3 regions of the Robertmurraya sp. FSL W8-0741 genome follow, and region 3 is predicted to be linked to each of the others. Evidence: predicted binding sites of a transcription regulator. Region 3 holds the regulator's gene; each other region holds the start of a gene.
What was found. The regulator Rex, encoded in region 3, represses fermentation and respiration genes when NADH is low (regulators of the CRP and FNR family bind a similar motif). The targets are predictions, from matches to a motif close to TTGTGAAATATTTCACAA.

Region 1: the regulator Rex is predicted to act here: its motif matches at 7,097-7,114, upstream of NST02_RS04675 (anion permease).
Region 2: the regulator Rex is predicted to act here: its motif matches at 4,143-4,160, upstream of qoxA (cytochrome aa3 quinol oxidase subunit II).

The regions. Positions count from the first base shown of each region.
Region 1 covers NZ_JBBOQG010000001.1:981,877-993,045, reverse strand. Annotated here, with positions in the region: gene NST02_RS04710 (molecular chaperone GrpE) at 1-199, opposite strand, end outside; gene NST02_RS04705 (CoB--CoM heterodisulfide reductase iron-sulfur subunit B family protein) at 262-1,152, opposite strand; gene NST02_RS04700 (succinate dehydrogenase/fumarate reductase iron-sulfur subunit) at 1,149-2,102, opposite strand; gene NST02_RS04695 (FAD-dependent oxidoreductase) at 2,102-3,811, opposite strand; gene NST02_RS04690 (Fe-S-containing hydro-lyase) at 3,841-4,401, opposite strand; gene NST02_RS04685 (fumarate hydratase) at 4,418-5,263, opposite strand; gene NST02_RS04680 (hypothetical protein) at 5,283-5,459, opposite strand; gene NST02_RS04675 (anion permease) at 5,485-6,870, opposite strand; gene NST02_RS04670 (LysR family transcriptional regulator) at 7,155-8,039, opposite strand; gene NST02_RS04665 (PH domain-containing protein) at 8,354-8,803, opposite strand; gene NST02_RS04660 (hypothetical protein) at 9,137-9,313, opposite strand; gene uvrA (excinuclease ABC subunit UvrA) at 9,420-11,169, opposite strand, start outside.
Region 2 covers NZ_JBBOQG010000001.1:2,520,230-2,531,398, forward strand. Annotated here, with positions in the region: gene NST02_RS12210 (hypothetical protein) at 1-162, shown strand, start outside; gene qoxD (cytochrome aa3 quinol oxidase subunit IV) at 211-513, opposite strand; gene qoxC (cytochrome aa3 quinol oxidase subunit III) at 514-1,119, opposite strand; gene qoxB (cytochrome aa3 quinol oxidase subunit I) at 1,109-3,085, opposite strand; gene qoxA (cytochrome aa3 quinol oxidase subunit II) at 3,075-4,058, opposite strand; gene NST02_RS12235 (N-acetylmuramoyl-L-alanine amidase) at 5,176-5,955, shown strand; gene NST02_RS12240 (cell wall hydrolase) at 5,978-6,547, opposite strand; gene NST02_RS12245 (aminoacyl-tRNA hydrolase) at 6,789-7,148, shown strand; gene NST02_RS12250 (hypothetical protein) at 7,207-7,497, shown strand; gene NST02_RS12255 (hypothetical protein) at 8,112-9,191, shown strand; gene NST02_RS12260 (molybdopterin oxidoreductase family protein) at 9,178-11,169, shown strand, end outside.
Region 3 covers NZ_JBBOQG010000001.1:4,817,485-4,827,986, reverse strand. Annotated here, with positions in the region: partial or broken rRNA gene NST02_RS23690 (23S ribosomal RNA) at 1-1,410, shown strand, start outside; rRNA gene rrf (5S ribosomal RNA) at 1,507-1,623, shown strand; tRNA gene NST02_RS23680 (tRNA-Met) at 1,742-1,815, shown strand; tRNA gene NST02_RS23675 (tRNA-Asp) at 1,848-1,924, shown strand; gene tsaE (tRNA (adenosine(37)-N6)-threonylcarbamoyltransferase complex ATPase subunit type 1 TsaE) at 2,241-2,696, shown strand; gene tsaB (tRNA (adenosine(37)-N6)-threonylcarbamoyltransferase complex dimerization subunit type 1 TsaB) at 2,693-3,400, shown strand; gene rimI (ribosomal protein S18-alanine N-acetyltransferase) at 3,414-3,863, shown strand; gene tsaD (tRNA (adenosine(37)-N6)-threonylcarbamoyltransferase complex transferase subunit TsaD) at 3,863-4,882, shown strand; gene NST02_RS23650 (ABC-F family ATP-binding cassette domain-containing protein) at 5,093-7,015, opposite strand; gene moaC (cyclic pyranopterin monophosphate synthase MoaC) at 7,214-7,708, shown strand; gene NST02_RS23640 (redox-sensing transcriptional repressor Rex) at 7,755-8,408, shown strand; gene NST02_RS23635 (YdiK family protein) at 8,467-8,676, opposite strand; gene NST02_RS23630 (CPBP family intramembrane glutamic endopeptidase) at 8,673-9,410, opposite strand; gene groES (co-chaperone GroES) at 9,750-10,037, shown strand; gene groL (chaperonin GroEL) at 10,094-10,502, shown strand, end outside.

The DNA of each region.
Region 1 (11,169 bases), 3.8 Mb from region 3:
TATCATCATCTTGAAAGTAGCCTGTAACGGATGTTGATAATGCATGAAAAGGGGTCGTACTCGAATAAATAATCCCATGGTAGATGTAGCTCTCCCCATATTGATCATGAATCCAATCGTCATGCATATTTAGGAGCCAAAGCAAACCGCTATCCACATGCCCCACTAATTTCGCTCTTTTTTGATAGAGATCGTTCATGCTCCATCCCCTCTTTTTAAATCGTAAGATCTGATTTAACCACAGTTTGGAGAAAACATTGATTATGCCAATTGTAGTTTCCTTTGAAGAGCAGGGATTGCATCGACAACGTGGCGGTTAATCGCCAGCTCTTCCGGACTTATTCCCAGTGCCAAACCAATTAATTGTGGTAAATGGATGATAGGCATCGTTATATCTTGGTCAAAGCGTTTTTGCGCATCGGGCTGATAGGCATCAAGCTGCATTTGGCAAAGAGGGCAAGGCGTGACAATACAATCTGCACCCGCTTCCTTCGGTGATAAACAGTTGATTCCCGTCATTGTCATAACTTCTTTTTGTGCCGGAAAAACAGCATGGAAGCCGCAGCAAGCGAGTCTTTGATCAAATTCCACACATTCTGCACCTAGTGCTTCTGCCACCATCTCCATCGATTGTGGGTTACGATGGTTCTCAAAACCCATCACATCTGGCGGCATGACAATGTGACAGCCGTAAAAATTCGCCACCTTTAATCCTTTCAAAGGGACCGTTACTTTCTTTTTCAAGTTTTCCAGTCCGTAGTCCTCAAGCAAAGCCCAAAGCAGATGAGTCACTTCAACCGTCCCTTTGTACTGCAAACCTGCCCGATCTAGTCCAACATTCACTTGTTCTTTCAACCTTTCATTTTTATCCATTTTCAACTTCGCTGTCCGCAGCATAAGCGTACACGTATTGCAAACGGTCAATAACTTGGAGACTCCCAGGCTCTCAGCTAATGCGATATTTCTCGCATTAATGGAGGTCGACAAGAAGTTATCAATATCCTGGATATGGCTTGCTCCACAGCAGGTCCAGCCATTTAATTCAATCAATTCAATCCCAAGTGCTTCTGCAACTTTTTTCGTGGATATCATTAACTCTTCAGCAGCCGATTCTAAAGTGCAGCCTGGAAAGAATGCGTATGTTAACGTCATGACTTAACCTCCTCAGCGTATTCGTATAGTTTTCTCACTTCTTGAATCCCAGAGATCTGCTTTGGCATATGGAGCGGGTTAATCTTGCCTTTTTTCACCATTCGCAATGCAAATGGAATTTTCGTCAAAGCTGTTTGCACCAATCCATCTGTTTTGATCGGGAGCATCGTTTCATTTAAACGGCCTTTATTTTTCACGTCATCATGGAAAGCATAGGCATGCTTAGCCCCTTGATTATCTAGCTCACCCATAGCCATGGTTGCAGAGCGTAAAAATGCGATCTGGTCAGTTAAAGGAATCGTCTTCGGACATTGGGACACACATTGCATACAATGGAGACATTTCCATAGATCATTTTCCAAAACAGGCTTGAGATGTTGTTCTGGGGCACCATCTCTAGTATCAACGATATAACGATATGCCTTGTTTAAAATGAATGGCTCAAGATAACCATCTTGATTCACTGCTAGCTGATTGCATTCAGAGGCACAAACCCCACAGAGAATACAATCGGTTGGAGCAGCAATTTGTTGAAAATCCTCTTCACTTTGAAGAAATCCTATTTCCTTGCTTCCCTCTTCACCCGGGATTATCCACGGCTTCACCTTCGTCATTTTTTCCATTTTTGGTTCCCAAACGATGACCAGATCTTTAATCACTTCGAAGTTTTTTAACGGTTCAAATGTCAAATTCATCGTTTTATATGTGTCCAGTACATCATCTAATGGCGTATTACAAGCAAGAAAGGCATTTCCATTTATTTGAACTGCACAGCTGCCACAGATGGCATGGCGACAGGCTGAAGTGAAATTCAATGTTGGATCCTGCTCTTCGCGAATAGTTGTCAACAGCCACAAAATGGTTTTGCCCTTTTCATAAGGAACTTCATACTTTTGATAATAACTGTTGCGGCCATCAAATCTTTTAATCTTTACTGTCATCATTTCCATCAGTACTTCCGCTCCTCCGGTTGATAATTTGTAATCGTTACCGGTGCATACTCCAGTCGATAATTTTCTCCGTCCTTATAAATGAGCGTATGCTTGAGAAACTGTTCGTCATTACGAGTCGGATAATCCCCTCTTGAATGAGAGCCTCTGCTTTCCCGACGATTAAGAGCACCCATAGCCACTGCTCTTGCTAGCTTTAAAATATTTCCAATTTCCACATAATTGATAAAAGCCATATTGTATTTTACTGAAGCGTCACCAGCGTAGGCGTCCTTGTACTCTTCTATTAGTTCATCAACGGTTGCCAATGCTTGTGCCATTTCAGACTCTGTCCGAAAAATCCCAACATAATTCCACATCGTTTCCGCTAAACGATTGCGGATGGAGAACATACTGACTCCCGTTGTTTTCTCGCGAATGGTTTTAAATTTCGTCTTCCATGCATTCGCTTCTTGCTCAAGCTTCTCTGTACGACCGAAGCTTCTTCTCATCGCTGATTCCTTCGCGCCAAGCCCGGCATACTTTCCAAAGAAGACAACATCTGCTACAGAATTCCCGCCTAAACGATTCGCACCATGAATCGACACAGAGCAGCACTCGCCTGCTGCATGGATCCCTTCAATCGGTGTACTGCACGTCTTGTAGTCGGACACATGGATTCCACCCATTGTATAATGGCAGCTTGGACGAATCGGCACTGGCTCCTTAATGAGATCGACTCCTTCGAACTCCAATGCCAATTCACGTACCTGAGGAAGACGCTCCATAATTTTCTTTTCACCTAAATGGCGAAGATCCATGAGGACGTAAGAGGTCATTCCTTCACCAAAACCGCGTCCCTCTTTAATCTCCGTCTCTATTGATCTAGAAACAAGATCGCGGGGACCAAGCTCCATTTTCTCCGGTGCATAACGGGCCATAAAGCGTTCCCCATCTTTATTGATTAAATATCCACCTTCCCCACGGCAAGCCTCTGATAAAAGCACTCCCGTCTGGGCAAGACCTGTTGGATGGAACTGAATAAACTCCGGATCCTTCAGAGGAATTCCTGCCTCAAAGCAGACAGCTGTACCGTCACCAGTCATATTGATGGCATTCGTTGTCCTGCTCCAATAAATTCGTCCAAATCCTCCTGAGGCGATAACAACTGACTTCGCTTGGATCGGATGAATTTTTCCATCGCGAATATCCATCGCTACCAGTCCTTCAAATTTCCCATCTTCAACGACTAATGATAATAGGAACCACTCATTCAAAAATTGAACATGATTTTTCAAACATTGCTCATACAATGCATGCAAAATAACATGGCCTGTTTTATCGGCCGAGTAACATGTTCTTGGACTCGACGCTCCGCCAAAAGGCCGTTGCGCCACTTGCCCTTTCTCATCTCGAGAAAAAGGTACCCCGTAGTAATCTAATTCTGAAATCATATCTGGCATTCCAGATGTAAAAAATTCCACCGCATCCTGATCTGCCAGGAAGTCGCTTCCCTTTACCGTATCTCGGAAATGCTTCTCTGGAGAATCAGTGCTGTCTCTATAGCCCATTGCTGCATTAATTCCACCTTGAGCCGCTCCAGTATGGGAACGAGTCGGGAAAATTTTACTTAGCACGGCTACTTTTAAATTGTTTTTTTCACTAGCTGATAGTGCGGCCATCATGCCCGCACCACCAGCTCCCACTACAACTACATCAAACTTTAGCATCGGTGTCCCCCCTCTTCTTCTGCACTGCCTTAATCTACGATCTTGTATTGCTGAACACCTAATTCATACAAGTTATGACCCTCTGAATCTATCGCTACGATACAAGGGTAGTCCTCAACTACTAAGCGGCGAATAGCTTCTGGGCCTAACTCATCAAAGGCAACAACTTCTGCTTCCTTGACGGAATCGGCAATCAATGCAGCCGCTCCACCAATTGCTGCAAAATAAACAACATGATTAGCAATCATCGCTTCCACGACCTCTTTACTGCGAGGGCCTTTCCCAATCATCCCTTTTAATCCTTGTTCCATCATTAACGGCGAGTAGGCATCCATCCGACCGCTTGTCGTTGGTCCACATGAACCAATGACCTTTCCTGGCTTGGCAGGTGTTGGCCCCGCATAATAAATGATTTGATTGTTGAAATCAACAGGCAGCTCTTCCCCTGCTTGAATCGCTTCAGTTAAAAGCTTGTGGGCAGCGTCCCTCGCAGTATAAATGACGCCAGATATCGATACTTGATCGCCTGCTTTTAAACCTTTGACAACTTCGTCTGTTAACGGAGTGGTGATTTTTTTAATATTCGTCATATTCGTTCCCCCTTTATTAAAGAATGGCTTCCTTATGTCTTGCAGCATGGCAATTTAAACAAACGGATACTGGCATGGTCGCGATATGCGTTGGATAGGTTTCAATATGAACAGCTAAAGCTGTTACTTTGCCACCGAAGCCTTGAGGTCCTATTCCCAGCTTATTGATCTCTACTAGCAATTCTTCTTCTAGTGCTTGATATTTTGGATTTGGATGGGGCTGACCAGCTTGACGGGCCAATGCCTTCTTCGCTAAAAGAGTGCTCTTATCCATCGTGCCCCCAATTCCAACTCCAACGATGACTGGCGGACAAGGGTTTCCTCCCGCTTGGGTAACCGCTTTAATGATGAAATCCTTGACCCCTTCTAATCCTTCGGCAGGCTTTAACATTTTTAATGCCCCCATATTTTCACTGCCGGCTCCCTTAGGAAGAACTTGAATCTTGATTTTGTCACCGGGTACAAGTTCTGTATAAATGACCGCTGGCGTGTTATCGCCAGTATTTTTCCGATCTAAAACCGGATCTCGGACGACAGACTTACGTAGATAGCCCTCTTGATAACCCTGTCTTACTCCTTCATTAATGGCGTCGTTTAAGCTTCCACCAACGATTCGAGCGTCCTGACCCACCTCTGCAAACACAATGACAATTCCTGTATCCTGACACATCGGGGCATGTTCTGCTCGCGCAAGCTCGACATTCTTCACTATTTTTTCAAGACTATATTTCCCAAACTGTGATTCTTCTGTTGCGACTGCTTCTTTCAGTAATTTTTCAACATCTTCTGGAAGATCGCATGCCGCCTCAATGCTCATTCTTTTTACTGCTTCAGTAATTTGCTCTACTGTTATCTCTCTCATTTCTACCCCTCCGTTTTTTCTAGCTTGCTTTACGATTTGTTTTTACTTTTTGACCACTGAAAATAAGCTGTTCTTCACGGCCACATTTCCTGCAAATGATGACTGGTATTTGCAGTTCATATTCGTCATCCGCTCCATGAAAGGCATCTATTTTGCTTCTTTTCATAACGTCTGCTTGACAGCATTGTGATTTCAACTGAGATCGCCTCCTGACAATCGGTTTACCATAGTCCAAGAATTTTCCACCAAACTCCACCAATCACAGCCCAAATAATGATATGAATAATAGAAATGGCAAAACCGATCGACCACCATTTATTTTGCGTTACATAACCGGAACCAAAGAAAACCGGTGCCGGCCCTGAACCATAATGCGTAATACAGCCAAATAAATTGCCAAAGAATCCTAAAATAAGAGCTGTTAGCATTGGCGGTGCACCCGCAGCCATTGCAACCGCTAAAAAGGCGGCATACATAGCACTGACATGAGCCGTACTGCTAGCAAAAAAATAATGAGAATAGAAATAAATAAGTGCTAATGCACCTAATGCCAAGATCCAAGAAAGACCACTTACTGCTCCACTCATCAAGTCGCTAAACCATGGAATCATCCCTAATGTATTTAAGTAGGAGGCCATCATCACAAGGGCTGCAAACCAAACCAATGTATCCCATGCGCCCTCTTCTTTTTTAATGTCCTTCCAAGATAAAACGGATGATAGCAATAAGACTGATAATCCAATCAACGCTGTCGTTGTTGCATTAATTCCAATGTTTTCACCAAAAATCCATAAGCCTAAAATGAGTAAAAATACGGCAATCATATTCCACTCAGATTTACGAATAGGTCCCATCTCCTGCAGTTTCTTCGTCGCAATTTCTGCTGCTGCAGGGGTCTCTTTTATCTCTGGTGGATAAACCTTGTAGATAAAGTAAGGGACGACAATCAAACTGACGACCCCTGGCACTAATGCGGCAATTGCCCAGCCGGTCCATGTGATTCTAACTCCAGCATCACCGGCGAGTGAGGCTGCTAAAGGATTGGCCGCCATCGCTGTTAAAAACATAGCAGAAGTCACCATATTTCCTTGGAAAGCAACTTTTGTGAGGAAGGAACCAATTTTCCTTTCTGTCCCGTCTTCCACTTTCGAGCCAAATGTTTCTGATAAAGAGCGGATAATCGGAAAGATTATTCCCCCACCACGGGCCGTATTACTTGGCATCGCGGGTGCTAAAATTAAGTCACTGATTAACAATGAATAAGAAAGCCCTAATGTCTTCTTTCCGAATTTTTTAACAAACATGTAGGCCACACGATTCCCCAAGCCTGTTTTAATAAATCCTCTTGAAATAAAGAAGGCGATGACAATCAACCAGATCGTCGTATTTTGAAAGCCACTTAAAGCATCGCCTAACTCCAACGTTCCTGTTAAAACAACCGCTGTAATCGAGAGAATCGCCACGCCCCCCATCGGCATCGGCTTAATGATGAGCCCGACTATCGTAGCTACGAAAATGGCAAACAACTGCCACGCCTTTGGATCCAAACCAACAGGTGCCCCGATAAACCAAATTATCGCTCCAACTGCTAACGTAATAAACAACATGAGAAAATTAACTTCTTTGCTTGGCTTCTCCTTTGCTTGCCGAATCTTTGAAGGAATTTGAGGCTGAGCTAAATTTCTTACTGCCGCTCCCATTTTTTTCACTCCCTAAAATATTTGTTTTCAAAATGGGCAGAGAGCTGTTAACTCCTGCTTATGTGCATATCTTCACATATAATTTCTTGACCGTGAAATACCGATTTTCTATAAACTAATAGGTAAAAACTATAAGTGAAATTTTTCACAAAGTTCCTTTTTTAAAAACACAATTACAAAAATAATTGTGATCACTTTGCCACTCGATTGCTTTGATTGAAATAATCACGAATAAACTCCGCTACCTTTTTATATTCATTGGATAATTTTTTTCCTTTCCTCCAAGCTAGTCCAATATTGATATAAATGCGATTTTGCAATGGAACAGAAACGATCTCTTGACGGTCCTTCACGTATAGATCCATCAGCAAAGAAAGTCCGAGCCCCTTCGCAACCATTGCCTTGACTGTTTCAACTTTATCTGATGTAAAAATAATGTTCGGCTTTATCGTAGACGGAAAACAATGCTTTAATAAGGCATCATGATGTACATATTCCTCAGAGAGCATAATGAATTTCTCATTAACCAGATCACTGCAGCTTAAACTCTTTTTTCGACTTAATTCATGATTTTTTGGCATACATATGACAAGCTGATCCTGAACTAGGGGCAGCATTTCTAATTTATCGGACTGTTCTGGGAGAATAATAAAGCCCATTTCCAATTCCCCCTTTTCAATCAGCTTTCTAATTGCGACAGATCCCTTTTCAATAACCGCAAATTCTATCTTTGCATATTTTTCTTTAAATCCCATAAATACATTCGGAAACATTTGTGCACCAATCATCGGTGGAAGGCCAAAATTCACGACTCCATCATTTGCGTCACTAATTTCTTGTATCGCTTCATCCATATTGGCTAAAATCTCGACCATACGAGCGAGAAATTTTTCTCCCTTCAATGTAAGCGAAACGCTCTTCGTTGTTCTCTCAAGAAGTTTTACCCCTAATTCCCGTTCTAGCTTATGAAGTGAGTTGGAAATGGATGGCTGTGATACATGTAGTGATTCTGCAGCATGTGTAAAGCTCTTCAAACGACTTACCTCAACAAAATACTCTAATTGTCTAAGCTCCATTTTCTAACCTCCTGTTTCCTTTTCTAGTTCCAAAAATTTGTGAATCCACAACACAATTGTCGAATTCACTGTCATTATATTTGGCTTTGTACAGGCAGATTAGATAGGTAACTTTTGATACTGTTTTGTAATTAATGTAAGTGGAATCCTGTAACAAAATGTTCATTTACAGCTTGACATTTCATTATTAAGCACATAGGTAAGGTGTTTATAAAGTCTTTCAAAATAAACAAGCACCTGCGAAACAATGCTTCGCAGGTGCTTTAATAGAACCTCTTTATATAAAGCGGTGCAACAAAAATACATGAGGAAGTTTAGCGTGTGTCATTTTCCACCTGTGCATGAGGACAGCGTTTTTTTAATTCGGTAATAAATTTTTTTTGCTCCTTCGGGGAAATTTTCACACTACCTAAAATAGCTTTTTTATAAAAAATTTCAATTGCGTCACGTGATGACAATATTCTATAACCCGTGAGGATTTCTCTTGTCGGGGAAACCTTTGTGATCTCTTCATACGGAATTCTGCTTCTAATTGGTCCGCCTTTGACCAATAAATAGCCTTGATAGAAAACATATTTAACGGAAAAGACACACCATAAAATAAAGCCGATCACAATAAAAAAAGTTGAAGTCAATATCATAACTACTAAAGGCTCAGTTCCACCTTCTAAAAATAATGGAAAGAATGAAGCCAAACCAACAATGAGCACGACAATCAACATAAAATTCACAAAAAAAGCATCTACTTTTGAATGAAAAACCATTGGCTCACTATACCCCCTTTGTTTTTTATACGAAGGCCTATTGAAAATGTTTCATCGATCATTGCCGATTCAGGGAAGATTGCTACGAATAAAAGCTTTTACTTCAAAATTGAACGCCAATAAACCAGAAAAGGGCTGTCCATTGTGGACAGCCCCCAAACAAAATTAAGTTCTTTTTTGGATATCGGTCTTAAATAAAATATTTCGGTCTTTATTCCGTTTTATCGGTCTAAATCAAAATATTTCGGTCTTTATGCAAATATATCGGTCAAAACAGTCCATATATCGGTCCAGTCACGATTTTCGTTGACTCGATTATCCAAAGTCAGGCCTTTACTGAACGATCCCTTTTTCTTTTAATAGCTTGTAAGCTTCATCTTCCTGTTCTTCTTTGATTTGATATTCGAGGTTGCCATCAACGAATTTAGCACATCTACCGCCAAATGGCTTAAGCATTGCTTTAATTTCTTTAATATCCGTCGCTTCTTTTACTGGATAATTAACTTTCATCCGTATCACCTCCCAGTTTAACTATAGTAAACTAGACAAGGTAACACAGTGACAAAGATTACAGTACCGTCATATATTTGTAAGCCGCTTTAGGAAGTTTTGGAACTTAGTTGACAACACTTTCTTCTTTTTTCTGAATGAGTTCGTGCATTCTTTGACGATCCCGTTCAAGAATAGGTTTTAAATACTTTCCGGTATGGGACTCAGGAGTATCTGCAATTTTTTCTGGAGTTCCGGTTGCAACGATCGTTCCTCCCTTATCTCCTCCTTCAGGACCTAAGTCAACAAGATAATCTGCTGTCTTGATCACATCTAAATTATGCTCAATGACTAGAACCGTATCCCCGTTTTCAACTAATCGCTGCAGCACGACTAACAATCTCGAAATATCGTCAACATGGAGCCCTGTTGTCGGCTCGTCAAGAATATAAAGAGAACGGCCTGTCGAGCGGCGATGAAGTTCAGAAGCAAGCTTAACCCGCTGTGCCTCTCCACCAGACAATGTTGTAGCCGGTTGTCCCAGCTTAATATAACCTAATCCGACATCATATATCGTTTGCATTTTCCGTTGGATTTTCGGAATGTTCTCGAAGAATTCCAAAGAATCTTCTACTGTCATTTCCAAAATATCGGATATGCTCTTCCCTTTATATTTCACTTCCAACGTTTCCCTGTTATAACGTTTCCCATGACAAACCTCGCATGGAACGTATACATCAGGGAGAAAATGCATTTCAATTTTAATAATTCCGTCACCGCGGCACGCTTCACAACGACCGCCTTTTACGTTAAAGCTAAAACGACCCTTTTTATATCCGCGCACTTTCGCTTCATTTGTAGCTGCAAACAGATCACGAATATCATCGAATACACCTGTATACGTTGCTGGATTTGAGCGAGGAGTTCGGCCGATTGGCGATTGATCGATGTCAATTACTTTATCTAAATGCTCGATCCCTTTAATCTCTTTATATTGTCCAGGTCTTGTTTTAGCCCGATTGAGCTTTTGCGCCAGTGCTTTATGCAAGATTTCATTTACAAGCGTACTTTTACCTGAACCTGAAACACCTGTAACCGCAATGAACATTCCAAGCGGAAACTTGACGCTTACATTTTTCAAATTGTTCTCTTTCGCTCCCTTAATTTCTAGAAAACGGCCATCATCCTTTTTTCGTTCAATGGGAAGCGGAATGAATTTTTTGCCTGATAAATATTGTCCTGTAAGAGAATATACATCCTCCATCACTTCTTTTGGCGTCCCAGCAGAAACAACTTCGCCGCCGTGCACACCTGCACCTGGTCCAATATCAATTAAATAGTCAGCAGCAAGCATCGTATCTTCATCATGCTCAACAACGATAAGAGTATTGCCAATGTCACGCATATTTTTCAGCGTTCCAATGAGCCGATCATTATCCCGTTGATGAAGACCAATTGATGGTTCATCTAAAATATAAAGAACACCAGTTAAACGGGAACCAATTTGAGTTGCCAAGCGAATTCGCTGCGCTTCACCACCTGACAAAGTACCAGCTGCCCGATTAAGCGTTAAATAATCGAGACCGACATTGATGAGAAATCCAAGTCTTTCCCGAATTTCACGGAAAATAGCGTTGGCAATTTGCTTCTCTTTTTCTGTTAATGTAATGCCGTCCATTTTGTCATATGCTTCTCTTATTGAAAGAGAAGTTACATTTGCGATGTTCTCCCCATCAATGAGAACGGCTAAACTTTCCTTCTTAAGGCGTTTGCCCTTACAAGTTGGGCAAGCCTGCTCCGCCATGTATTTTTCCATCTGTTCACGAATATAGTCGGAGCTTGTTTCTTTATAACGGCGTTCGACATTGCCGATTACA
Region 2 (11,169 bases), 2.3 Mb from region 3:
AGCTTCTTTGTAAGCGGTCCCAGCGCTCCTTATCAATTGTCAATCGGAATTAGTATCATCGTTTCGTCTATGCTTTTATTTGGATTCGGGTTGTTCTTGCCGTTGATGGAAGAGGCAAGTGGTGAAGATATAAATAAACAAAAAGAAACCTCAAGCTTGTAGAGAAAGCTCGAGGTATTATTTTTGTTTAGGAATTATAGATTTTTACTCTTAATGAGCAGCATGACCAGCTGACATGACCCAAATCGAACCGACGACGATAACAACAGCCATGAATACTCCATAAACAATATTAATTACATTTGTTTTTCCGTCTTCACCTTCACGCAAGTGCATGAACATGAAAAGCTGAATTCCAGCTTGGAGGACTGCCAGTGTGCCGATAATCCACATAATTACTTTAAAGGATAGACTCGTTTTTAAAGCAATATATGCTGCTCCAAAGGTAAGGATTAAGGAAAAGATGAATCCTAACACATGGCTGATTGGAAAGCGATTTGTATGTTTCTCCATTTAGCCCACCATCCCTTTTAAATACACGAAGGTAAAGATAAAAATCCAGACAACATCAAGAAAATGCCAGTACAGACCAATTATAAATGTTTTTCGAGCAGTCGTTGGTGTTAAGCCTCTGCGTAATAATTGAATGATAACCATGATTGCCCAAATAATTCCAAATGTTACGTGAGCTCCATGTGTACCAAGTAAAACAAATAAACTGGAGAGAAAAGCACTTGTTTGCATAGTAGCTCCCAGATGTACATAATGAATAAATTCATTAATTTCCATGAATAAAAATCCTGCACCGAGTAGAAGAGTGATTACAAGCCAGAAAATAAGACCCTTCAATTGCTGGCGCCGCATCTCAAAGATGGCTATCCCCATCGTAAAACTACTTGTTAACAGGAGAACGGTTTGAATAAGAACATCTTTAATCATAATGATATCCTGGTGAGTAGGACCACCAGCATAGCGCTGGTAAAGGACCCCATATACACCGAAGAGAGTTGCAAACAAAACAATTTCAGCTCCAAGGAAAATCCAGAAGCCTAGTATATTCAAACGGTTTTGTTCAGTTTGATATTCTAATGGCAAGGAATAATCGATCTTACTTGACATAATTATGCACCTCTCCTTCCACATTTCTCCACTTGCTTTCCGTTTCTTTAATTTCATCAACTGGAATATGATAACCTTCATCATAATCGAAGGAGCGGTAAATCAAGCCAGCGATAATTCCAATTGCAGCAATCGCGGCAGCAATATGCCACTCAAATACAAGGAAGAACCCTGCGACTCCAAAGGCCACTCCCATAATGAATGGAAGACCGGAGTTTGATGGCATGTGAATTTCTTTAATTTCACTATCTTTTATCGTTAAACCTTGATTATTTTTTTTCATTTTCCAAAATGGATCAAGTCCATCTACTTCAGGTAGCTTTGCAAAGTTATAAGGTTGAACAGGGGAAGCAGTTGCCCATTCAAGCGTGCGAGCATTCCAAGGATCTCCTGTAATATTGCGGTCGGCATGGCGAATGCTCCAATAAATATTGTAACAGAAAGCGATAAATCCAAGCGCCAATATGACAGAACCTAAAGCTGAAACAAGGAATAACGGTGCAAATCCTGATTCTACAGAGTAGGTATAAGAACGACGAACTGCACCATCAAGTCCAAGGAAGAACATTGGCATAAATGTTGCGTTAAAGCCAATCACAAACAACCAGAAATGCCATCTTCCGATTTTCTCGTTTAGTGTAAAACCAAACATTTTTGGCCACCAATAATATAGAGCAGCAAACACAGCAAAAACGACACCAGGAATAATTGTGTAATGGAAGTGGGCAACAAGGAACAACGTATTATGATATTGATAATCTGCTGCACCCATTCCAAGCATGACCCCGGTTACGCCTCCAATAATAAAACAAGGGACAAATGCCAGCGACCAAAGCATCGCATTGGTCATTTTAATTCGGCCCTTGCGCATCGTAAAGAGCCAGTTAAAGATTTTTATTCCCGTTGGGACGGCGATTGCCATTGTTGTAATGGAGAAAATGGAGTTTACTGCAGGTCCTGATCCCATTGTATAGAAATGGTGAACCCAAACAACCATACTTAAGAGTGCAATGATTAAGATTGATAGAACCATTGATTTATAACCAAATAATGTTTTTCGAGAGAATGTTGAAATAATTTCTGAATAAATCCCGAAAGCAGGGAGAACTAAAATATATACTTCTGGATGTCCCCATAGCCAGAAAAGGTTTGCCCAAAGCATATCAAGGCCGCCGCCAGATAATGTAAAGAAGTGGGCACCGTAAAGGCGATCAAAGGTCATTAATGCTAAAGCAACCGTGAAAATAGGGAAGGCAGCAATAATGATGACAGACGCAATGAAAGAAGTCCAAGTAAACATAGGCATCTTCATTAATGTCATGCCCTTCGTTCGCATTTTTAAAATCGTTACAACAAAGTTAATTCCTGATAGCAATGTTCCGATTCCGGCAATTTGCAAGGCAACGGCGTAATAGTTGTTTCCGATCCCAGGCGAAAACTCTTTTCCTGCGAGAGGGAAATATGAAGTCCACCCAGCATCAGGAGAGCCACCGATAACAAAAGAGATGTTAAATAGCATCGCACCACCGAAAAATAGCCAAAAGCTCAATGCGTTTAATTGTGGGAATGCAACATCTCGAGCTCCAATTTGCAGGGGAACAACAACATTCATAATCCCGATCAGCATTGGCATTGCCATAAAGAGAATCATGATGACGCCATGAGTCGTGAAGATTTCATTGTAATGCTGAGCATCTAAAAATTCCATTTCTGGTCTTGATGTTTGAGCCTTCATTAAAAGACCGTCCATCCCGCCACGGAAAAACATTAACACACCAGAAATAATATACATAATCCCAATACGTTTATGATCAACTGTTGTAATCCATTCAGACCAAAGCCACTTCCATTTCTTTAAATAGGTGACTCCAGCTACGATTCCGACCATGGTTAAAACAATCGCTATTTGTGAACCTAAAATTAATGGATCACCTGTAATAAAAAATTCATCCCATTTAATGCCCACTGTGGTCACCTCCGTGTTCTGTGTCTTCTTGATGATCATGCTCGTCTATGTCATCACTCGTTTTATTTCTGTAATTGTCCTCTTCTTCAAATATTTTCCCTTGGTAGCCATGCCCACGATAAAGTTCAGGGTGTGTATATGTTTTTGAATTGTGGTCAGCATGATTTACCCAGTCGAGATGTGTGTTTGAAAAAGTCAATCTACCTAAATGAGTTGGTTTCAGTAGCTCTTCGTATTCTTCTTCAGTTAGTTTTGGAGCAGTTTCTTTTACTTCCTGAACCCATTTGTCATATTCAGAACGAGTTTGCGCCAATACTTCAAATTTCATATCCGCATAGCCGCGGCCATTGAAGTTGGTATTCTGTCCCTCGTATGAACCAGGGTAATCAGCAATTAAATACATCTCAGTTTCCATTTTTCCCATCGTATATTTTTGACCACCTAAAGCAGGCACCCAAAAGGACTGCATCGTACTCGCTGATGTTAATTTAAACAGAATAGGTGTGTCTGCAGGAATATTAACGTAATTTACTGTTTCAATTCCTTCCTCTGGATAGCTAAAAATCCACTTCCAGTCAGCAGAAGTTACATGTATGGTAATTGGTTCCTTATCCTCATAGCCTTGTGGTACCTCTTCTAATGCATAGAGTGTCTTTACAGTAGGAATGGTTAAGGCAACAACGATAAGAATTGGGATTGCTGTCCAGATAATTTCCAATACGGTACTTCCATGTTCATCAGGTGGTTCGTAGTCTAAATTGTCTTTTTTTTCACGATATTTCCAGACGATATAACCAAATAATCCAAAAACGACAACGACTACAAGGAGCATCCAAATTAAAGACCAGTTGATTAATTCTGTAATGCTTCTTGCCACTGGGCCTTGCGGGTCGAAGACAACTAATTTCGACTCACAACCACTAAGGAATAGCAGAGGTGCAGTTGTCAAAAAGGCAAATAATCCTTTTTTCATTCAATGTCAACTCCTTATTCAATAAAGTTTCTTTTCCCGAAAGTGCTTGATAAAAACATAAAAGATTCGAAAAATTGTCACAAAATGTTCATAAATTCACAAACTTAATCAAAAAAATAAAGATGTCTGAAATCATGCTGCAGACAATTCGTTTCATGGAATCAGAAGACTTTTCGGTTATACTGAAAGGCGCGTGAAACCTTGGTTTCACACGATATGAACCAAAAATCGTTGTATCAACAAAATTGTTTAACAAAGCTCAAAATAATGAAACGAAGCTTTTGATCATTTATTCACATTTGCCTAAAAAGTTTTACACAATCAAGAAAAAGGTTATTTTGATACATTAACACTGTGTATATGATGATAACATAATTATTTGATGATAATTGTTACAAAATAAGTAAGGAATAATTATCCATTTTATTGCTCGTTTTTCTTCGATTACTATTTAAAGCGGAACGGCGATAACTGTAGGACAATTCTTATAAATCTGCTTCTGGGGAATGTGTGAGAAATAACGGTCATAATATCAAATCTTTAAATGATGTTGAGGTCGATTGGTTTAACATTTTAGAAGAAAGTTGAGATTCGAATCATGACCAGACTAATGAACGAATTAAATAAACCAAAATATTAATCAGGAAGTAGGGAACGAATGTTTTTATAGATTCTGGTGAAAAGTTTGAAAATGATATTTTTATTTCAATTGATAGATTTCAAAAAGGAAAATATGAATCGCAAGCAGGATTGGAAACACCTTTCCAGGTAGAGTAAGATTTTGCAAAAAAATTTTCCCAACATAACTGTTAGCCAAAATATTAACCTAAAGAAAGCTGTTGAAAATCTATTATTTGCTATTTATAGTTGGTAAAAACTAATTTTTGTCATGATGTTTTTTATATGTTCTGCCCGGTTTTTCTATTGCAGTCCGATTTTCTTTAAAAGGTTTGAGCGTTCCGCTGTAAAATTCATCTTTCTGATGAAGTACATCAATTCACATATAGCCATATTTATAAATGAAGAAAATATCTTTTATACGAATCATGCTTTGATTGGATAATGGTACAAGCAAAAAATCGTACTTCATCATATATAATCAAGAGAGGTGATGATTATGGTCAAAATTTATTTAGATCCAGGCCATGGAGGATCTGACCCAGGAGCACAAGGAAATGGGCTGCAAGAAAAAACCCTAACATTAGATATAGCTGTGAGAGTACGGGATATATTAGTAAATGAATATGAAAACGTTGAAGTGAGAATGAGTCGAACTGGTGATGTGACAGTTAGTCTCGCTCAGAGAACAAACGATGCAAATTCATGGGGAGCAGACTATTATTTATCGATCCACATTAATGCTGGTGGCGGTACAGGTTTTGAGAGTTTTCGACATACTAGTGCTCCCACACAAACAGCAAGATACCAAAGCATAATTCACCCAGAAATTGCCTTGGAGAGTTTATTTCGAGATCGAGGGATGAAAACAGCTAATTTTCATGTGCTTCGTGAAACTAGAATGCCTGCTCTACTAACGGAGAACGGCTTTATCGACCATGCAACCGACGCATCAAGATTGCAGAATGCTAGTTTTCGAGCCAGCATTGCTCGAGGGCATGTCATTGGGCTTGAAAAAGCTTTTCAATTGCGAAAAAAAACGAATTCAAATCCAGGAACGCTCTATCGTGTTCAGATCGGCGCTTTTGAAAACGGAGAAAATGCAATTCAGCTTGCGAGACGTGCTGCTACGAGCGGATTTACGACTCATATCTTTCAGGAGGATGGGCTTTATAAAGTACAAATTGGCGCATTTTCAATCAGGGAAAATGCCGAGCAGCTAGCTCAAGAGGCAAGAAACAAAGGTTATGAAGTGATTATTGTGCAGCGGAATTCATAAAAATAAGCACCCATGCGGGTGCTTATTTTGCAAAGACATGATTTCCGATTTTGATCGTTGTTGTTTTTGAACGTAGCCATGTATTTGTTGTTTTGGCAGGATTATAGAAGTAGAGGGAACCGCTGCCTTGGCCACGGAAAGCAAGAGCTTCATTAACTGCTTTCTTCGAATCAGTACTTGCAGCCTTGTTGATTTGACCATTGCTTACTGGTGTGAATTGACTGGATTGATAAATAACCCCACTTACTGTATTTGGGAAAAGATTGCTGTCGACGCGATTTAAAACGACAGTTGCAACGGCCACTTTTCCTGCGTACGGCTCGCCTTTCGCTTCTGCTTCAACAAGCCTCGCTAATAAATCTTTTTCTGAACTTGTCACTGAGGATGCGGGAATTGTTAATTTTTGTCCAATCCCTAAAGTGCTATTTGCCGCATTGTTAACTGACATCAATGCTTTTACTGGTACCCCATATTGAATTCCGATTTTCCAATAAGTATCACCTTTGTTGACAGTGTGTGTTGCTGCTAGACCGCTTCCTACTCCAGCAAAGATGATAGTTAAAAATGCGACAAATGAAATGATTTTTTTCATACTATAAACCTCCTTCAACATTCTTATATACAGTATCATGATAGATTGAGAGGAACATCCTCTACAATTTTCCAGTGTCTTTAAACCGTTGCTACAAGTGGGGCAAGTTTCAGAAGTGTAAAGTTTGTCATCGATTTGCAATAGTTGGATTTAGTCAGAAAATGAAAAATTCATAAATATTTACCGAATACCGTATACATAATATAGGTTGAATTTTGGAGGCTGTCAGAGGGGTGGTACAGTGGATAACGAAATCATTCAATATTTTGTAGTGAATCATGATTTGAAAATGGAAGCAGGGAAGGTGGCAGCCCAAGTAGCCCACGCTGCAACCATTTCCACGATTAATATGGTCAGTGCAAGCAATTGCCAATTCCCTGATTACTTCGATTATTTTGTGGAATGGTATCAATCGGGAATGAGCAAGGTTGTGTTAAAAGGAACGGAAGAAGAGCTTTTTAAGCTTAAGGAAAATGGTTTTTATACAATTAGGGACAAAAGCTATCAAGAAGAGCCGACTGGGGCACTTACTGTGGTTTCCCTTCCTCCGATGCCGAGAATCATTGGGCAAAGATTTATCGGGGAGTTCTCCCTGTACTGAGGAATAAATGTGCGGTTTGCTCTCACATGGCCTCATGTAAATAAGGAGGTATAGGCGAATGGGAACATTCTGTAATCGCTTGTCCTTTTATTTAACTTTCTACACTATTGGTTTTATTTTGCTTGCGTCTTCAAATTCGCTAAAAGAGCGGATCCTTAGATGGATAGGTATCCATCCTTTACAATTGTTGTTTTATTTTACGTTAATTGTGCTCATCATAGGAATCATTGGATTTACCGGTGTTAATAATTGGAGCAGTGTATTTCGCAGCATCTTTACTGTTGGTTTTTCACTTGTTTTGACAGCTTTTCTTGCCTACATCATTTTTGTTGGAGAGTTACTTCAATAAAAAAATGAAAGCAAAAATGGTTAAAACGCAATCTATTTTTCTATCATAAGTAAGGGTGATTGCCTCGTGAAAACAATTAAAGTAAGAGCTTTGTGAAGAGAAGCTTCTTCTAAAAAAGTATTTATAAATATAAAAGTTTCGAATTGAACATTCGGTGATTAAATGCTAAATGAAGGCAAGGAAGGAAAAATGAAATTTTCTTTCCTTGCTTTTTTTGTTATTGTTGCTTTAATGGATGGTATCGTTTTCATATTTATTGACTTTTGAACAAAGAGACACGGCTTTCATTGAATATCCAAGAGGAAGAAAACGTTAAATAAATCGCAAATTTCACAAAGGCAATAAGGTAAATCTAGCAGCTTGAAAAAGGAAAAGGTAGCTTCATACGTATATCTTCATTCGAGTTTGTGCAATGCTTAACAAAATTGACACAATATCGTCAACCTCTCAGAAATCCTATTGTATCAACGTTTTTGGCAGCTTAATTTTTTGCGAATTCAGCTTAAATCGACGACTAAGGGAATTTCCTCCTTTCAGTAGGGAGATCTCCCGATACGAGAAAAAGAGAACTGATTTTACAATAAAGTTAAGCAATTGGAACAAGGAGGATCAATATGGAAGCAAAAATGGTTTCAAATCAAAAAGCGGAGCACCCGGTAAATAGCGCATTTGCCTCAAAGTTTGCGAAATCAATGTTTTTGTCAGTATTAGTGCTCAGCATTTTAACATTTATTGGCACAAGGATGTTCACACATGTCGATTTAAATTTATATGGTTATATGGTTGGAACGATCGTATTTCTTGGGGGGTTCTTTTACCGCTTTATTGCTTGGGGAGAAAGACCCCCAACGAAGATTATCATCAAAAAAGGAATAAAGCTCTTATTTAGAAAATCCACACCAAAGACTTCGGTTGAGCAGTTAGCGACCTATCGATTTATCTGGAATCGCGGGATATACCGCTGGACACAACACTTTTTAATAGGTTGGGGTTGCCTTCTTTCTTGTTTAGTGACATTCCCGCTTGTTTTTGGGTGGATGTACTTTACGATGCCGGAAAATGGTTATTACACGATTGTTTTAATGGGAATGGACATTATGACTGTAAAGGCAGATGGATTAATAGCCAATCTTTCTTATAATGCGTTAAATATTTCTGCATTCATGGTCATTGCTGGTGTATGCATGGCTTTATATAGACGAATTAAAAATATGCAGGCTCGTGCGGAGCAAAAATTCATTTATGATTTCTTACCACTTTACTTATTGCTTTTTATCAGTATTACAGGCTTGCTCCTTACAGTAAGTAATCTATTTCTCCACGGCTGGGGACATTACGTAATGAGTCTGATTCATCAATATTCCGTGGTCGTCACAATGATTTACTTGCCTTTTGGAAAGTTGGCTCATATTCCGTTCCGACCATTAAGTGTTTTTGCCCGAAATTATCGTGAACACTACGGGGAACAATCAATGAAGGCCTGCAAGATTTGTGGAGATGAATTTGTTTCCTCTGAGCAATCAAAGGATGTTGTTCAAGTACTTGGTATCAATGAAATTGAATTTAAGAAAGAAGATTTCCATTTAGCAGAGCTTTGCTTACCGTGTCGAAGGAAATATCGAATTGCCCAATTTTCTGGGTTCCCTACACATGAAGTAAAAGTTAAGGAGGCTAACCAGAATGCAAAGGGATAAGTTTTTTAAAGAAGTTGATAATTTGCATCATCCGAATGAAACGTTAGTAAGAACTCATTGCAGTTACTGTGGAATGCAATGCGGGATGAATTTAAGGGTCAATACAAAGACAAATAAAATTATTGGGGTGGAACCTCGTTATGACTGGCCGGTAACAGTCGGAAAAATGTGTCCGAAAGGAGTTACTGCCTATCAACAAACGAACCATGATGATAGACTTCTAAAACCGTTAATTCGTGATGATAAATCGCTCAAAGGTACAAAATTAGGCTTCCGTGAAGCAACATGGGAAGAGGCATATGATCATATCGTAAAAAATTTCCAGAAGCTCCAAAAAGACTATGGGAATGATAGTTTATCTGTTTTCAGTGGAGTGTCAATGACGAATGAAAAATGTTATTTAACAGGAAAGTTTGCCAGAGTAGCTCTAGGAACTCGCTACATTGATTATAATGGTCGTTTTTGTATGTCCAGTGCTGCTGGTGGATTCCTTCGTTCCTTCGGAGTAGATAGAGGGTCGACATTACCGTGGACAGATATTCATGAAACAGATTGTTTATTTATTGCAGGAAGTAATACTGCAGAGTGCCATCCTACTTCAATGTTCCGAATCTGGAATGTTCAAGAAAGAGGCGGCTACTTAATCGTTGCCGACCCGCGTGAAACCCCGATTGCAAGAAGAGCAGATGTCCATCTAGATTTAAGACCTGGTACAGACCTGGCACTTGCAAACGGAATTCTTAACCTATTAATCGAAAATGGTTTTGCTGATGAAGAGTTTGTTCAGAATCACACAAACGGATTTGAAGAAACGAAGGAATTAGTGAAGCAATTTACACCAGAATATACGAGTGAAATTACCGGCGTTGCGCCTGAAAAAATCATTCGTGCTGCGGAGCTCTATGGAAAAGCACCAAACGCTGTTGTCATGTTTGCCCGCGGTATCGAACAGCAGCATAAAGGTGTCGACAATGTTTCAGCGTATACAAATATGGCACTAGTAACAGGAAAAATTGGGCGAGCAAAATCTGGTGTTGCTACTTTTACTGGTCAAGGGAATGGTCAAGGCGGACGTGAACATGGTCAGAAGTCAGATTTATTACCAGGTTATAGAAAAATTACCAACCCTGAGCATGTCAAAGAGGTATGTCAATTTTGGGGAATTACACCAGAAGAAATGCCGAAACCAGGTGTATCTGCATATGAAATGTTCGAATTAATGGATCAAAAAGTTATTCGTGGACTATATCTTCTTTGTTCAAACCCAGCTGTATCCGCACCAAATTTAAATTTTGTTCGTAATGCAATGAAAAATTTGGACTTCATGGTGTGTTCAGATTTTTATTTATCAGAATCAGCTGAATTTGCAGATGTCATTTTGCCAACTGTAACATGGTCCGAGGATGAAGGAACTGTTACGAATTTAGAAGGTCGTATTATTAAAATTAACAAAGCTCAAGAGCCGCTTGGGGAATCAAAGCCAGACTGGCAAATTCAAGTGGAACTAGCTGAACGGTTAGGAAAAGGAAAATACTTTTCTCATTTGAAAACGGCCCGTGATGTAGCGGATGAATTCAGAGGTGCGACAAAAGGTGGCTATGCTGATTATTCTGGTGCTACCTGGGAAAAAATCGAAAAGCAAGACGGCGTTTTCTGGCCTTGTAAGAGTGAAGAAGATGAAGGAACACCGCATATGTTCCTAGATAAGAAATTCTATCACCCTGATGGAAAAGCAAAAATTTGTGCGCTTCCATACAGACCACCAGCTGAAGAGCCGTGTGAACAGTATCCGCTCCGATTAACAACTGGACGAGTCGTGTATCACTACCTGTCAGGGAATCAGACAAGACGAATTCAATTTTTACGAGATATGTGCCCTGAGCCATATGTGGAGGTACATCCGGAGACAGCAAAAAAGTACAATATTGAGCATGAAGAACGGGTACGTCTGTTTACACGCAGAGGGGAAGCGGTATAC
Region 3 (10,502 bases):
GTTAGGCTGGGAAATAGGCAAATCCGTTTCCCGTAAAGGCTGAGCTGTGATGGCGAGCGAAATTTAGTAGCGAAGTTCCTGATTCCACACTGCCAAGAAAAGCCTCTAGCGAGGTGAGAGGTGCCCGTACCGCAAACCGACACAGGTAGGCGAGGAGAGAATCCTAAGGTGATCGAGAGAACTCTCGTTAAGGAACTCGGCAAAATGACCCCGTAACTTCGGGAGAAGGGGTGCTTCTTAGGGTGTTAAAGCCCCGAGAAGCCGCAGTGAATAGGCCCAGGCGACTGTTTAGCAAAAACACAGGTCTCTGCGAAGCCGTAAGGCGAAGTATAGGGGCTGACGCCTGCCCGGTGCTGGAAGGTTAAGAGGAGCGCTTAGCGTAAGCGAAGGTGCGAATTGAAGCCCCAGTAAACGGCGGCCGTAACTATAACGGTCCTAAGGTAGCGAAATTCCTTGTCGGGTAAGTTCCGACCCGCACGAAAGGCGCAACGATCTGGGCACTGTCTCAACGAGAGACTCGGTGAAATTATAGTACCTGTGAAGATGCAGGTTACCCGCGACAGGACGGAAAGACCCCGTGGAGCTTTACTGCAGCCTGATATTGAATGTTGGTACAGCTTGTACAGGATAGGTAGGAGCCTTGGAAACCGGAGCGCTAGCTTCGGTGGAGGCATCGGTGGGATACTACCCTGGCTGTATTGACCTTCTAACCCGCTGCCCTTATCGGGCAGGGAGACAGTGTCAGGTGGGCAGTTTGACTGGGGCGGTCGCCTCCTAAAATGTAACGGAGGCGCCCAAAGGTTCCCTCAGAATGGTTGGAAATCATTCGCAGAGTGTAAAGGCACAAGGGAGCTTGACTGCGAGACCTACAAGTCGAGCAGGGACGAAAGTCGGGCTTAGTGATCCGGTGGTTCCGCATGGAAGGGCCATCGCTCAACGGATAAAAGCTACCCCGGGGATAACAGGCTTATCTCCCCCAAGAGTCCACATCGACGGGGAGGTTTGGCACCTCGATGTCGGCTCATCGCATCCTGGGGCTGTAGTCGGTCCCAAGGGTTGGGCTGTTCGCCCATTAAAGCGGTACGCGAGCTGGGTTCAGAACGTCGTGAGACAGTTCGGTCCCTATCCGTCGTGGGCGTAGGAAATTTGAGAGGAGCTGTCCTTAGTACGAGAGGACCGGGATGGACGCACCGCTGGTGTACCAGTTGTTCTGCCAAGAGCATCGCTGGGTAGCTATGTGCGGAAGGGATAAGTGCTGAAAGCATCTAAGCATGAAGCCCCCCTCAAGATGAGATTTCCCATAGCGCAAGCTAGTAAGAACCCTGAAAGATGATCAGGTTGATAGGTCAGAGGTGGAAGCATGGTGACATGTGGAGCTGACTGATACTAATCGTTCGAGGACTTAACCAAATAGGTTACTCGGTCTTTTTCTTCTTCATCCATTATCTAGTTTTGAAGGGACAAAGCTTTTTGCGTAAGCAAAATCGATTTCCTTCAATCAAATAGTCCGGTGACGATAGCGAGAAGGTCACACCCGTTCCCATACCGAACACGGAAGTTAAGCTTCTCAGCGCCGATGGTAGTGAGGGGCTGTCCCCTTGTGAGAGTAGGACGTTGCCGGGCGAAACATCTTAATTAAAGAATTGCGAATCATACCGATTAGGCGTCTTCTTGGAAGTACTAACTGAAATCGGAACAGTCCTTTACCATGCTAGAAGCATAAGCTACTTAATATTATTATCGCGGGGTGGAGCAGTCTGGTAGCTCGTCGGGCTCATAACCCGAAGGTCGCAGGTTCAAATCCTGCCTCCGCAATCGAGTAGTTTCAACAAAGCTGAAACTACTTTGGTCCGGTAGTTCAGTTGGTTAGAATGCCTGCCTGTCACGCAGGAGGTCGCGGGTTCGAGTCCCGTCCGGACCGCCATTTATGAGTGTAAAACGAAACTTAGTTTCGTTTTTTTTTATGTGTATACGCATGTTTTTGCTCATTCTTGTGATTTAAGGTAAACTACAGATAGAGGAAAGTTACTTGTCTTACAAGTACTAAAAACATCCTTAGGAGCAGAAGTCCTAAGGTTTTTTCATATCTGTTGCATTTTTAATCAGCACTGTTTTATACAATTGAATGCAGCACATATATTTGAGAAAGTAAAATAGTTTAAAACAGCACATAATGTTTAGTGCGATAATGTAAAAACAACGATGTTTATATTTTAAATAGATTCAGGTGATATATGAATATGAGTGAATATACAATTACTTCGAAAAATCCTGCCGAAACAATGGAGTTGGCAAAACGATTAGCTGCTCTATTAAAGCCGCAGGATGTCATTACCTTAGAAGGAGATTTAGGCGCGGGGAAAACCACTTTTACAAAGGGATTAGCTGAAGGGTTGCACATAAAGAAAACGGTCAACAGTCCAACATTTACAATTATTAAAGAGTATAATGGAGCTCTCCCACTGTATCATATGGATGTTTATCGATTAGAGGATTCGGATGAAGATTTAGGCTTTGATGAATATTTTGAAGGAGATGGAGTGACCGTTGTTGAATGGGCCCATTTAATTGAAGAGCAGCTCCCAAAAGATAAGTTAATGATTCGTTTAAGGCATGGAGCCAATGATACAAGGTTAATTACGTTGATGCCACAGGGTGCCCGTTATGAGGAATTATGTAAGGAGTTAGGAATATGAAGGTTTTAGCCATTGATACATCAAATTACGCTTTAGGAATTGCCGTCATCGATGAAGAGAAGGTAATTGGAGAATATATAACGAATGTAAAGAAGAATCATTCCATTCGTGTGATGCCTTCAATTGAAACATTATTAAGAGATTGCGATCTTACTGCAAAAGATATTAACAAAATTGTGGTTGCCCAAGGCCCCGGCTCCTATACAGGTGTAAGGATAGGTGTGACAATTGCAAAGACGTTAGCTTGGACATTAAATATTCCACTCGTTGGAGTGTCTAGCTTAGAAATATTAGCAGCCGCTGTTGGAAGATACTTTTCGGGAGCGGTCTCACCTCTTTTTGATGGGAGACGTGGACAAATTTATACAGGTTTGTATCAATATAAAAAAGGAAAGTTAGAAACGGTAGAAAGCGACCAAATTCTTCAATCGCGAGACTGGGCGGACCAGTTGTATTCTTTTTCAGAGCCAATTCTTTTTGTAGGGAATGACCTGCCTTTACATCAAGATGTAATCGCGGAAATAATGGGGGAGAAGGCTCAATTTGCTGAAATCACCGAGCAAAATCCACGGCCTGCGGAGCTAGCCTTTCTCGGTATGCATAGAAATGGCGTTGATATTCATTCCTTTGCCCCGAACTATATTCGACTGGCGGAAGCGGAAGCTAAATGGATCGAAGCGAACAAAGCAAAGAACTCTAACTAAGGAAGAGAGAGAAATGACTAAACAACTTACATTTCGTGAGATGGAAGAGAAGGATATCGATCAAATTGTGTTCATAGAAAATGAGTCCTTTACCAGTCCTTGGAGCCGAGAATCGTTTGTAAATGAATTAACGAAAAATCGATTTGCGTTATATACGGTATTAGAGGATGAGGATGGGGTTTTTGGATATTGTGGGGTATGGATTATTGTTGATGAAGCACATATTACCAATATTGCTGTACTGCCGAAGTACCGCGGTAAAAAATTAGGGGAGGCGCTATTAAAGAAAGTAATGGAGATTGCGAAGGAAAAGGGTGCGAAGACAATGACATTGGAAGTAAGAGTGTCCAATCATATTGCCCAATCTCTCTATCGCAAACTTGGCTTTCAAAATGGAGGAATCCGAAAAAGCTATTATACCGATAATCATGAAGATGCATTAGTAATGTGGGTGAATTTGTAATGAAAAAAGAACAATATATTATGGGAATTGAGACAAGCTGTGATGAGACCGCTGTAGCGATTATAAAAAATGGTCGAGAAATCATCGCGAATGTCGTTGCGTCACAAATTGACAGCCATAAGCGCTTTGGCGGAGTTGTTCCTGAAATTGCATCAAGGCATCATGTTGAACAATTGACGATTGTATTGGAAGAGGCGCTAACAAAGGCTAATTTAGAGTTTAAGGACATGGATGCAATTGCTGTAACAGAGGGGCCTGGACTTGTTGGGGCATTGCTAATTGGTGTTAATGCTGCGAAGGCTTTAGCGTTTGCACATGGAATACCGTTAGTTCCCGTACATCATATTGCTGGTCATATATACGCCAACCGAATTGTGGCAGAAATGAAATTTCCGCTATTAGCACTAGTGGTCTCTGGTGGACATACTGAACTAGTATATATGAAGGAGCATGGCCATTTTGAAGTAATTGGGGAAACAAGGGATGACGCTGCTGGAGAGGCTTATGATAAAGTTGCAAGAACGCTAAACCTCCCATATCCAGGTGGGCCACATATTGATAAAATGGCACAGGCTGGAGAGGCGACGATTCCATTGCCGAGAGCATGGCTGGAAGAGGATTCGTATGATTTTAGTTTCAGCGGATTAAAATCGGCAGTTATCAACACTGTCCACAATGCTGAACAACGTGGAGAGAAGCTAATTCCTGAAAATCTAGCCGCTAGCTTTCAAGAAAGTGTCATTGATGTGTTAGTTACGAAAACATTAAAAGCAACAAGGGAATATAATGTTAAACAAGTATTGTTGGCTGGCGGAGTAGCTGCGAATAAAGGACTAAGAACAAGGTTGGAAGAAGCGTTTTCCACAGAAAAAGTTGAACTAGTGATTCCGCCGTTGTATTTGTGCACGGATAATGCAGCAATGATTGCTGCAGCGGGAAGTATCTTTTATGATAAAGGGCAACGTGCAAAGCTTGATTTAAATGCAAACCCAGGCTTAGATATTACGATTCACAACTAATAAATACAACAGCGAGAAAAACCCGAGCAATCGGGTTTTTCTGTGGATAAGACCTTATTCCTTGTGGAAAATGTGGATAAATAGATGATTTTTTGTGGATAATGTGGAAAAGTTTGTGGAGGGCATTAATATAAGGGTTTTAAATGTGGACAAATATGTGGAAAATAAAAACCGGGATAGTGTTGCTATCCCGGTGCTTCATTCTGAAAATTATTCTGCCAATTCAGTCCATTCTTCAAGGAGATGATCCAGCTGTTCTTTTGCCTGCTCTGTTTCTGTAGTAAGGTTTAAAACCTTCTCGTGATCCTGAAAAATTTCAGGCTCGCACAGCAATTGTTCATTTTTTTCAATTTTTCCTTCGAGCTCCTCAATCAGTTGTTCGATTTCTTCTATTCTTCTTTTTCTTTGCCGTTCTATTTTTTTTGCTTCTTTATCCTGTTGATAACTTGTCTTTTCTTGCTTTATTTGTGAACCTGCTGTTGATATATTTTTTTGTTCCAATGCTTTTAACTCTTCAAATTCAAGCTTTTTCTCAACAAAATAGTCATAGTCACCGAGAAATTCGGTTGCGGAATGGGGGCTAAGCTCCAATACTTTTGTCGCAATCCGATTAATAAAATAGCGATCGTGTGATACAAATAAAATGGTTCCAGGGTAATCAATTAAAGAGTTTTCCAATACTTCTTTGCTGTCTAAATCAAGATGGTTTGTCGGTTCATCTAAAATAAGAAAATTAGCCTTTTTCATCATTAGTTTGGCTAAAGCTAGTCGCGCTTTTTCACCACCGCTTAAAGTTGAGACAGTTTTTAATACATCATCTCCAGAGAAAAGAAAATTCCCTAATACTGTGCGAATATCCTTTTCGTTCATTAAAGGATAGTCGTCCCACAATTCATTTAAAACCCTTTTATTGGATGTTAATTCAGCCTGCTCCTGATCATAATAGCCGATAGTTACGTTTGAACCAAAGTGAATATCACCAGCCAGTTGGGGTAATCGACCGATAATTGTTTTTAATAGAGTGGATTTGCCAATTCCATTTGGGCCAACAAGGGCAATACTGTCTCCCCTTGTGAGGCGAAAGGAGAGCCCTTCACTAATTTTTTCACTGTCGTAACCGATTGCTAAAGAGTCTACTTTTAATACGTCATTTCCACTTTGTCTTTCGATGTCAAAGCCGAATGAGGCTGACTTTTCATCACCAAGAGGCCTGTCCATCACTTGCATTCGTTCTAATTGTTTTCTGCGACTCTGCGCCCTTTTAGTTGTGGAAGCGCGTGCCAAGTTGCGTTGGATAAAGTCTTGAAGTTTAGCGATTTCTTCCTGCTGTTTCTCATATTGCTTCATCTCGCGCTCGTAGTTCAATGCCTTTTGTTCTAGATACGCACTATAATTCCCTGTATATCTTGTGATGTTTAAACGCGAAATTTCATACACTTGGTTCACGACTTTATCTAGGAAGTAGCGATCATGGGAAACGATAAGAATAGCACCAGAATAGCTCTGTAAGTAGTTTTCCAGCCATGAAAGAGTGTCGATATCAAGATGGTTTGTCGGTTCATCAAGAATTAAAATATCAGGTTTCGTTAGCAATAGCTTTCCTAAGGCGAGTCTTGTTTTTTGTCCGCCGCTCAAACTCGAAATTTTTGTTGAGTAATCAAATGAATGGAAATTTAATCCATGCAAGACAGAGCGAATATCTGCTTCGTACTGATAGCCACCGTTTTCTTTGTAGGATACTTGCAGCTGATCATACTCTTTTATAATTTTTTCGTACTCAGTTGAATGATTGAAGATAGCCGGATCAGCCATTTTTTCTTCCAATTGCCTCAGCGTACGTTCCTGTGATTTCAAATGCTGGAACACCGTCAACATTTCATCCCAAATGGAATAATCCGATTCCAGTCCGGTGGTTTGTGCTAAATATCCAATCTCGACACCTTTTGGTTTAATAATTTCGCCACTTTCATAAGACAGCTGTCCAGCGATAATTTTCAGGAGTGTTGATTTTCCAGCACCATTTCGTCCAACGAGTGCAATCCGATCCTTTGTTTGTACCTCAAGTTTTATATTCGTTAAAATGGGGTCAGCCCCATATGATTTTGATAGTTGATTGACTTGTAATAGTATCATTCGTTTCACCTCAGTATGTCTAGGAATAGTGTAACGTAGAACATTAAGAACAGCAATTAAAGAAGATTTTTCCTGACACTCTTCTTTATTACGAGACACTTTTTTTCCTCGTGAAAGGAAAAATTTATTGTGAAGATAATAACAATGTTTTCACAAAGATCACAAAATAGTGTATCATTTGAAGTGAGGTGTTTGATAATGGCAGAGTTTACCCATTTTAATGAAGAAGGCAGAGCAAAAATGGTCGATGTTAGCAATAAGAAGGAAACCGTAAGAACGGCAATTGCTAACTCTAGTATTACAGTAAATAAACAAATTTACGAGCAAATTACCCAGCAGCAAAATAAAAAAGGGGATGTACTTGCAGTTGCTCAAGTAGCAGGAATTATGGCTTGTAAGAAAACAGCGGATATTATACCAATGTGTCATCCGCTTCCCTTGACAGGAGTGAATATTTCATTCAAGTGGGTAATAAAAGATGAGAATTATGAGTTAAAAATTACTGCATCTGTTAAGACAAAAGGAAATACGGGAGTAGAAATGGAAGCGTTAACAGCGGCTTCGATTTGCGCTCTGACAGTGTATGATATGTGTAAGGCTGTTGACAAGGGCATGGTTATTGGTCAAACGTATTTAGTGGAAAAAACTGGTGGGAAAAACGGCGATTTTAAAAGGGAAGAAGAAGTAAGATAAGGTTTAACTCGTTAAAAAAGGACTATATAGGGGTGGGGGAAATAAAATGAGTAACGATACAGTGAAAATACCTCAAGCAACGGCAAAGAGACTACCGTTATATTATCGCTTTTTAAAGAATTTACATTCTTCAGGAAAACAGAGGGTTTCCTCTGCTGAGCTAAGTGAAGCGGTGAAGGTAGATTCAGCAACAATCCGGAGAGATTTCTCCTATTTCGGTGCCTTAGGAAAAAAAGGCTATGGTTATAATGTTAATTATTTGCTAACCTTTTTTCGTAAGACCCTTGATCAAGATGAGTTAACAAAAGTTGCGTTGATTGGTGTCGGAAATCTAGGTACTGCGCTGCTTCATTATAATTTCTTGAAAAATAATAATACAAAAATTGCTGTTGGCTTTGATGTTGAAGAGGCGAAGATCGGTACATCGATCGGGGATGTTCCTATTCATCATATGGACGAGCTTGAAAAAATAATTACAGAAATGGGCATTACAGTAGCAATTTTAACGGTACCAGCTCCATTTGCCCAGACGATTACAGACCGACTCGTAGCAGCTAATGTTAAAGGAATCCTTAATTTTACACCGGCAAGACTAACCGTACCGGCGACAACAAGAGTTCACCATATTGATCTGGCTGTGGAGCTTCAATCATTGGTGTATTTCCTTAAGCATTATGGAGTAGATGAGGAAGAGGAATAATTTTATGACAAAAGGCATGGACTCGGTATAACTAAGTTCATGCCTTTTTTTATGCTGTTTATTTTTTATCTTTTTGAATGGCTTTTACTTTGAAGTGAAAGAGAACCATTCGAATCCCACTTCCGAAATCAAAGGTAGCTAAAATGACGAATAAATAGGTGAAAATTCCCCATTCGCCATTACGCTGAACATCCTGGACGGCAAAATAGGTAAATAAAAGTCCAAGAACAATATAAAGGATACCTGAGAACAAAGGTGTTCGTATCATAGAAAAAGACCTCCAATGAAGCTCTGAATAGATTCTGCTTCTCGTAGCATTCGTTCAATATCTTCTTTAAAAACAGATTGCACGAGAACAACAAAGGTGTTCATGGCAACATGAGCAATGATTGGAACAATAATTCGTTTTGTTTTAATATAAAGAAAAGCAAAGGTGAAGCCCATTGCTGAGTAAAGCAATAAATGTTCGATTTCTGCATGGGCTAAGGCAAAAATAATGGAGCTTATTATGGCTGAGAGAAAAAAGTTCAGCCGCTTATAAAGTGAGCCGAAAATAATTTTACGAAAAACGATTTCTTCCAGAATGGGTCCAATAACAGAACTGACAATGACAACAACTGGAAAGGATTCAATCAAAGAGAGGATTTGCTGTGTATTTTCAGAGCCCATATCTATTCCTAACCAACTTTCAATATTGGCAGCTAACCCTTGAGCAAATAACGCGAGAAATACACCAGCGATCGCCCAAAAGATTGAGGCTGAAACAGAAGCAGTCTCTCGATCCAAGCTTGGTTGCTTCATTTCTTTACGCAAAAGGAATAAAGTCGCGAGCAAGGCTACGGAAAAGCTGAAGACAATCCAAATAACGACAGCGTAAACAGCCATCTCCTCAATACTATATCCAATTAGCACGCCGCCAAATGTTAAAGCCGGCACCCCAACAAAAGTTGAAAGTTGCATCGTAATGTAAATGATTAAAATGTACCAATATTCTTTTTTCAAATTATGATTCCCCTTTTAAACCTAACTAATGATGCACTAAAACCATTCTACTAATAAAATTGCTAAACGTACAAATAGTTGCCTTAAAATATTTGTCGATGGATATTTTTTCAAAAGTAGTACATACTTTGAAAGGTTATACACAAGAAAGAACCGGCAGGAAATGAAGCGTAGTACGATCTGAAAATTCATGTAAAAATTTGTGTTAATTTTTTAAAAAAATCGTGCATGATACTTGCAAAAAAAAAGAGAATTCATTAATATATTAATTGTGTTAGCACTCAAAGTGTGCGAGTGCTAATAAATATTACATAATATTAATTGAGGAGGTTGTTTCACTTGTTAAAGCCATTAGGTGATCGCATTGTTATTGAGCTTGTTGAAACGGAAGAAAAAACTGCAAGCGGTATCGTTTTACCAGATTCAGCTAAAGAAAAGCCTCAAGAAGGAAAAATTGTAGCTGTTGGTACTGGTCGTGTACTAGACAACGGTGAGCGTGTAGCTCTTGAAGTTTCAGTAGGTGATCGCATTATCTTCTCAAAATACTCTGGTACAGAAGTGAAGTATCAAGGTCAAGAGTATTTAATTTTACGTGAAAATGACATCTTAGCTGTTGTCGGCGAATAAGATTTTAAAATTATGGCTGTTTTAATATAAACATTATTTAAGGAGGTTTTTTTCAAATGGCAAAAGAGATTAAATTCAGTGAAGATGCTCGCCGCGCGATGCTACGTGGTGTAGATGCTCTTGCAGATGCAGTGAAAGTAACCCTTGGACCAAAAGGTCGTAACGTGGTTCTTGAGAAAAAATACGGATCTCCGTTAATTACAAATGACGGTGTAACCATTGCAAAAGAAATCGAATTAGAAGATGCTTTTGAAAACATGGGAGCAAAGCTAGTTGCTGAAGTTGCAAGCAAGACGAATGATGTTGCTGGGGACGGAACAACTACAGCTACAGTACTTGCACAAGCGATGATTCGTGAAGGCTTAAAGAACGTAACCGCTGGTGCTAACCCAATGGTTATCCGTAAAGGAATTGAAAAAGCTGTTGCTACTGCTGTTGAAGAATTAAATGCTATTTCCAAGCCAG